Linked DNA regions of Candidatus Thiodictyon syntrophicum. The protein of the gene in region 2 interacts with the protein of the main gene of each other region in a pairwise test. Links are inferred from orthologs where the notes say so. Each region holds a gene or a part of one and is shown on either strand. Other genes may lie near its edges.

Region 1 (3,319 bases), 1.9 Mb from region 2 along the record:
TAAAGGTCGGCGCCGCGCCGTGGCCCGCCTCGGGCGCCGCCGCGCCGGCCGACGCCGCGGCCGGTGCGGCCTTGGCGGAACGCGAATAGGCCTCCCCCAGGACGGCCAGGTCCATCGCCTCCGCCGCGGCGTGCTGCGACTTGCTCCCGCCGCGCACGCCGAAGGGGATCATCCCGTAGCCGCGCAGCAGGCCCACCAGCAGCGGGAACTCGACCTCCCCCGCCCACTCCGGGAAGGCCCCGAGGTCGATCACCACCGGGGTGTTGTGAAAAAAGTCCGGCGCCTGCTCCACCTTGGCCCCGATCTGCTCGGCTACGGCCTCCATGTCACCGTTCAACAGGCGGATGACGGGCAGGGTGAAACCGGCCGCCTTGAGCTCGAATGCGGGGGGCGCCTCGCCCGCCGGGGGTCTGGAATTCACTGCCATTGGTCTTGGCGCGGGGGTCGGCGACCCCCTGGCCCTCCTGTCTGGTTGGCTGCTGTCAGGTCCCGCGTCCGGCACTGCCGAACTCGCGACCGCGGGTCCGGTGCGACGCCGCGGCCCACCGGTGCGATTCGATGCCCGGCGCCGGCGTGGGTCATAGGTGTCCCCAGCGGCCGTTGCGGCAGTGGCGCCCCTGCCCGCTCGGCGCCCGGGCGCACCACCCAACCGGATCGACCGGATGCCAATGCTACCCGTTGCCACCCGGGCGGCATAGTCCCGCGGGCCTTGATCATGATTCCGCCCTACGACGCGGTGTGGCCGGAACCATGACCCCGGCCGTGCCGCGACCCGCGTCGGCGATGGGCGGCACCACGGTCAGCCCGGCGGCCACGTGAAGGGCCGTCCGCCCAGGACGTGCAGGTGCAGGTGAAACACGACCTGCCCTCCGCCCGCGTTGCAATTCAACACCGCGCGATAGCCGCTCTCGGCGATCCCGGCCGCCCGCGCCACCTTGGCCGCGGCCAGCAGCAGCCGACCGAGCAATTGCGCGTCCTCGGGCTGGGCGTCATCGAGCGTCGGGATGGGCTTGCGCGGGATCACCAGCAGGTGGACCGGCGCCTGGGGGCTCAAGTCACGGAAGGCGACCACGTCCTCGTCCTCGTAGACCAGGTCCGCCGGGATCTCGCCGCGGGCAATCTTGCCGAAAATGGTATCAGTCATGGGCTGGTCGTCAGTGGTCGGTCATTAGTGGATAGCATCGAAAAGCGTGCCTGCTGGTCACAGTGCGCGCCGGCCGGTGAAGGCCAGGGCCAGGGTGCCGCCGTCGACGTATTCCAGTTCGCCGCCCAAGGGGACGCCGTGGGCGATGCGGGTCACCTTGACGTTGCCCTGCGCGGCGCACTCGGCAATGTATTGCGCCGTGACGCTGCCCTCCACAGTCGGGCTGATGGCGAGGATCACCTCACTGACCAGACCCTCGCGCAGGCGCTCTTCCAGGAGCCCCAGCCCCAGGTCCTCGGGACCGATGCCGTCCAGGGGGGAGAGCCGCCCACCGAGGACGAAATACTGCCCGCGGTAGTCGGTGGCCTGCTCGATGGCCACGATCTCCGAGGGCTGCTCCACGACGCACAGCAGGCCGGGGTCGCGGTTGGGATTGGCGCAGAGTCCGCACAGCTCATGCTCACTCAGGGTCCGGCAGCGGCGACAGCGACCGATGCGGGTCATGGCCTCGGCCATCACCCGCGCCAACCGACTGCCGCCCTCGCGGTCCCGCTCCAGCAGGTGGAAGGCGATGCGCTGCGCGGACTTGGGGCCCACCCCCGGCAGACAGCGCAGGGCCTCGATCAACTGATTGAGCAGGGTGCGCTGGGCCATGGGTGACGCCGATCCGCAAACCGTCAGTTAAAAAGGGAGCTTGAAGCCGGGGGGCAAGGGCAGACCCGCGGTCAGCTCGGCCATGTTTTCCTTCGCCTTCTCGGCTACGCGCTGGCTCGCGCCATTGAAGGCGGCGGCCAGCAGGTCCTCCAGCATGTCCTTGTCGTCCCCCAGGAGGGTGGGGTCGATCTCTACCCGCTTGACCAGGTGCTGGCCGTTCATGGTGATCTTCACCATGCCACCGCCGGACTCACCCACGACCTCCTCCTGGGCGAGCCGCTCCTGGGCGTTCTTCATCTCCTCCTGCATCCGCTGCGCCTTCTTCAACAGATCGCCGATTCCGCCTTTCACAATACACTGCCTCCAGGTAGGCCACGGCGGCCGCACGGCCGCGTCGCCGGGTTGACGAGATAGGGCACGGTCAGTCCAGGGGCTCGATACTGCCCGGGACCCACTGGCCGTCGAATTGATCACGCAGGCGCCGGGCCACCGGGTCGGCCGCCAGGGTGTCCTGCGCGGCCTGAGCGCGGGCGTCCTGCTCCCGGGTGCGCCGTTGCGCCGGGGTCTCCTGCTGCGGGCGGGCGATGCGGATCTCCAGGCGCAGGGGGCCGCCCAGGGCACCCTCCAGGGCGGCGCGCAGGCGCTCCTCGGTCCCCGCGGAGCGCAACTGCTCCGCCCCCGGGTCCAGGCTCAGGGTCAAGCGACCCTCGCCAAGCGCGATGAAGCCGCAGTGGTGGGCGAGTTGGCTGGCGATTCCGCCGACCCCCAGCCGGTCCACCAACCGATGCCAGTCGGCCGTGTCGGTCAAGGGTGCCGGTGCAGGGGACCGATCCAACGGCGGGGGCGGCTCGGATCGGTCCGGCCCCCGCGTCTCGGCCGGGACCGGCCCTGCACCCGACTCGCTGCCCCCGCCGGCCGCAGCAGCGGCAGCGGCCAGGGCGGCAGCGGCCGGGTGCGCGCCCCTGGCTGGCGCCCCCGGCGTCTCGCCCGTGCGGGGCCCCCCGGCCGCTGCAGGCCTCCCCGCACCCACGAGGCCCTCCCCGGGCCGAAAGGCCAGGGCGCGCAGCAGGACCATCTCCAGCCCGGCGCGCGGGTCCGGGGCCAGGGCCAGATCCGCCTGGCCGGTGAGTGCGATCTGGTAATAGAGTTGGAGGTCCGCCGCGCCGATCCGCCCGGCCAGGGCCGTGAGGCGCGCGTGCTCCGGGTCGTCGGCCGCGAGCGTCTCGGGGACCTGCTGAAACAGGGCCAGGCGGTGCAGCAGGCCGATCAGCTCGCGCAGCAGTTCGCCGAAGTCGGGGGTGAAGGCGCCGGCCCGCTCGACCTCGGCCAGCAGCCGTGTGCCGTCGGCGTCGGCCAGGGCCTCCACCAGGTTGAAGGTCAGGTCCGCGCCCACGGTGCCGAGCATGGCCCGCACCTCGGACTCGACCACCTGGCCGGCGCCGTAGGCGATTGCCTGATCGAGCAGACTGAGCCCATCGCGCATACTCCCGTCCGCCGCCCGGGCGAGCAGGGCCAGGGCGG
Region 2 (3,716 bases):
CTCCGCATAGTCCATGCGGTAGATGGCCTCGCCCACCAGCACCAGGACCTGGCTGGCGGGGCTGCGCTCCACCAGATAGCGGTTCTGACGGATGGCGTCGAAGGGGCCGCCGTACCAGTTGAGGCCCTCGCGCTGCTGGGGCGGCACCGCGGTGATGAATTCGCGCAGTTCCGGATTGAAGATGGACCAGCCATCGCGCAGGTGCTTGTGCAGCGAGTGGCTCTTGTATTGGGTGAGCACCAGGACCTGGCGCAGACCCGAGTGCAGGCAGTTGGCCAGCGTGAAATCGATGACCCGGTACTTGCCGCCGAAGGGCACGGCGGCCTTGGGCCGATCGATGGTCAGCGGTTCGAGTCCGGTGCCGCGGTTGGCGGCAAGGACCAGGGTCAGGGTGTCAAAAGACATGGCGGACTCTTACTCTTCTTGAGGATTGACGCACCGGCTGCGGCCGCTGTCGTTACCCATATTCCTTGAATCCTCTCACAAAGACACGGAACCACGGAGAAAACGTTCTTTCTTTGTGGCTCCGTGTCTGCGTGAGAGTAACTTTCTTATCCCGCGATGGGTGAAGGCATGGCTCAGGTCGCGCGCGCCACCGCGGCGTCGATGACCCGCTTCATGTCCCGCACGGCCTGATCCAGGCCGCAGAACAGGGCACGCGCCACGATGGCGTGACCGATGTTGAGCTCGCGGACCCCGGGGATGGCGGCCACGGCCTTGACGTTGTGGTAATCCAGACCGTGACCCGCATTGACCTGGAGTCCGAGCTCAAGCCCCAGTTCCACCGCGCAACGGATGCGCTCGAACTCCAGGGTCCGCTCCTGCGGCGCCTGGGCATCGGCGTAGCGCCCGGTGTGGATCTCCACGACCGGCGCCCCCACCGCGTGGGCCGCCTCCAGTTGCGCCGGGTCCGGATCGATGAAGAGCGATACCCGCACCCGGGCCTCCGCCAGCATGGCGCAGAAGTCGGTCAGCGCGGCCCGCTGACCGACCACGTCCAAACCGCCCTCGGTCGTCAACTCGGCGCGCCGCTCCGGCACCAGGCAGCAGTCCGGCGGGCGCAATCGGGCGGCAATGCGGCCCATCTCCGCGGTGGCGGCCATTTCCAGGTTCATGCGGGTCACCAGGATGTTGCGCAGCAGTTCCACGTCCCGGTCCTGGATGTGTCGGCGATCCTCGCGCAGGTGCAGGGTGATGAGGTCGGCCCCCGCCTGCTCCGCCACCAGGGCCGCCTGGATCGGCTCCGGATAGCGGGTCCCCCGCGCCTGCCGGATGGTGCAGACGTGGTCGATATTGACCCCGAGCAGGACCTCGGGCGGTGCTATGGTGTTCATCAGTGCCTCCCTCATGCGCGCGAAAATAGAGACGAGATTGGTCCGCAAATGAACGCAAATGAACGCAAATAAGATCAGTGATCCCGGACCTACAGGTCCGCGGGTCGTTCCCCTTGCGTTCAGTTGGCCTTCTCTACGGATGCAGGGGTCAGTTCCGATCCCCTTGGCAGCCGCCGTCTGGCTGGAGCAAGGCCCGCGCCAATAACGACAGCCTCATCATCGGGAACCTATTTGCGTTCATTTGCGTTCGTTTGCGGACAAGATTCTGCCCTTGCCCGCCCCTGCCAGCGCCGGAAGAGTTCACGGCTCTTCAGCGGCTTGGGGCCAAGATGGGGTTCGAGCAGGCGCCGCAACAGGGCGCGCGCCTCACGGGCCTGCGCGACCCCGAGCGTCTCGCCGCGGGCGAGCGCGAGTAGGGTCGCGCCGCAGACCCGTTCACCCGGCGCGTCGGCCGCGGCCGCCCGGGTGCCGCGCCCAGGCTCGACCAGATAGTGACGGTCGGGCTCCACCGCCACGCCGCCGTCCGCCACCAGGTCGAGGCCGGGCGCATAGCCCAGGGCCTCCAGCAGGCGCAGCTCGAAGCGACGCAGCACCGAGTCCAGGTCCTCCCCGGCGGCCAATTGGCCCAGGGCGGCGTGATAGAAGGCAAAAATCGCGTCCTGGGGGTCATGGCGGCCGAGCACACGCAGCAGCACCTCGTTCAGATAAAAGCCGCACGGCAGGGCCCGCCCGCCCAGGGCGAAGGGGCGCCCGGCCGCCTCGCAGCCCGTCAGGGTCAGCACCTCGCCGCGCCCCACCACGCCGATCCAGATAGGTGCAAAGGGTTGCAGCAAGGCGCTTGCGGGGCTGCGGCCGCGGCGAGCCCCCTTCGCGATGGCCGGGAACCGACCGACACCAGCGGCGAACAGATCCAGCAACAGGCTGGTGTTGCCATAGTCACGCCGATGCAGGACCAGCGCGCGCAACAGACCAGCGTCACGACGCGCAGCCACGTTGGAACACCAGTAGGGCGAGGCACGGCTTCATACCAATAGAGGACGCTCTTTGCGCCGCTGTCGTTGTCGTTGTCGTTGTCGTTGTCGTTGTCGTTGTCGTTGTCGTTGTCGTTGTCGACATTATCGTAGTGCCCCGAATTGCATCGCTTCTCCGATTACGATTACGACAACGACAACGACAACGACAACGACAACGATGGTGTCTGCGTTTAACTTGTTCTCGACTCGTTACTGCCGGCCCGCACGCAGGCTTTACCCGTCGCGATAACCCAGCCGCGCAAGGGCCGCCTCGTCGCTGGACCAGCTCTTCTTGACCTTGACCCAGACCTCCAGGTGCACCGAGCAGCCGAAGAGCTTCTGCATCTCCAGGCGCGCCTGGGTGGCGGTCGCCTTCATGGCCTCGCCGCCGCGGCCGATCAGGATCGCCTTCTGCCCCGGGCGCTCGACCCAGATCAGGGCATTGATCCGGTAACGCCCGTCCACCGCTTCAAAGCGCTCGATCTCCACCGTGGTGCGATAGGGCAACTCCTCACCGTAGCGCTGGACCAGTTGCTCACGCAGCAGTTCGGCGGCAAAGAAGCGCTCCGAGCGGTCCGTGATCTGGTCCTGCGGGTACTTGAACTCACCCTCGGGCAGGGCGGCGATCACCGATCGCTCCAGGGCCTCGATCCCGTCGCCGCGAGCGGCGGAGACCGGCACCAGTGACCGGAACCCGTAGCGCGCTGCCAGCGTCTCCAGGTACGGCAACAGGACCGACTTGTCGGGTATCCCATCGACCTTGTTGATCACCGCAATGGCGGGCAGCGCGGCAGTGGTCAGGGCCTCCAGGGCCAGTGCGTCCTCGTCGGTCCAACGCAGGGCCTCGACCACCAGCAGTACCAGGTCCGTATCGCCGATGGCCGTGCGGGCGGCCCGGTTGAGATAGCGATTGAGCGCACCCTCGCCGCGGCGATGGATACCCGGCGTATCGACGAACAGGATCTGACCCTCGGGTCTGGTCTTGATACCCAGGATCGCGTGGCGGGTGGTCTGCGCCTTGTGGGAGGTAATGGCCAGCTTCTGGCCCAGGATACGATTGAGCAGCGTGGACTTGCCCACGTTGGGCCGCCCGATGAGCGTAACGTAGCCGCAGCGCGTCAATGCCGGATCAGCCATGGGCGACCTGTCCTTCAAATTGAATGAGCATGGCCTCGGCAGCGGCCTGTTCAGCGCGCCGTCGACTGCTGCCCTCACCCCGACTCAGACGCCCGTCATCCGGCAGAACGCAACTGACGGTGAAGCTCTGGGCGTGCTGGGTGCCGCCGACCGTCAACACCTCATACTCGGGGATGGGGCGGCGGCGCGCCTGCAGGAGTTCCTGTAGTCGGGTCTTGGGGTCCTTGCTCGC

What was found. The genes of interacting proteins can lie anywhere in the genome.
Region 1: the proteins of recO (region 2) and recR interact in binary tests that used the Escherichia coli proteins (3 or more experiments, as listed by UniProt). The link is inferred for Candidatus Thiodictyon syntrophicum from one-to-one orthologs.

Annotation. Positions count from the first base shown.
Region 1 is NZ_CP020370.1:3,763,369-3,766,687, forward strand. The notes cover bases 1-2,954. They hold recR (recombination mediator RecR), read right to left. Parts: upstream 1,799-2,954; coding sequence 1,202-1,798; downstream 1-1,201. Other genes in these bases: minC (septum site-determining protein MinC), read right to left, coding at 1-427; THSYN_RS15740 (histidine triad nucleotide-binding protein), read right to left, coding at 800-1,144; THSYN_RS15750 (YbaB/EbfC family nucleoid-associated protein), read right to left, coding at 1,826-2,149; dnaX (DNA polymerase III subunit gamma/tau), read right to left, coding at 2,220-2,954. Also shown: more of dnaX, read right to left, coding at 2,955-3,319. UniProt on the Escherichia coli protein: May play a role in DNA repair. It seems to be involved in an RecBC-independent recombinational process of DNA repair. It may act with RecF and RecO.
Region 2 is NZ_CP020370.1:5,645,826-5,649,541, forward strand. Bases 445-3,428 are described here. They hold recO (DNA repair protein RecO), read right to left. Parts: upstream 2,327-3,428; coding sequence 1,562-2,326; downstream 445-1,561. Other genes in these bases: pdxJ (pyridoxine 5'-phosphate synthase), read right to left, coding at 579-1,334; era (GTPase Era), read right to left, coding at 2,582-3,428. Outside these bases: THSYN_RS24040 (glucose-1-phosphate adenylyltransferase family protein), read right to left, coding at 1-405; more of era, read right to left, coding at 3,429-3,484; rnc (ribonuclease III), read right to left, coding at 3,477-3,716. UniProt on the Escherichia coli protein: Involved in DNA repair and RecF pathway recombination.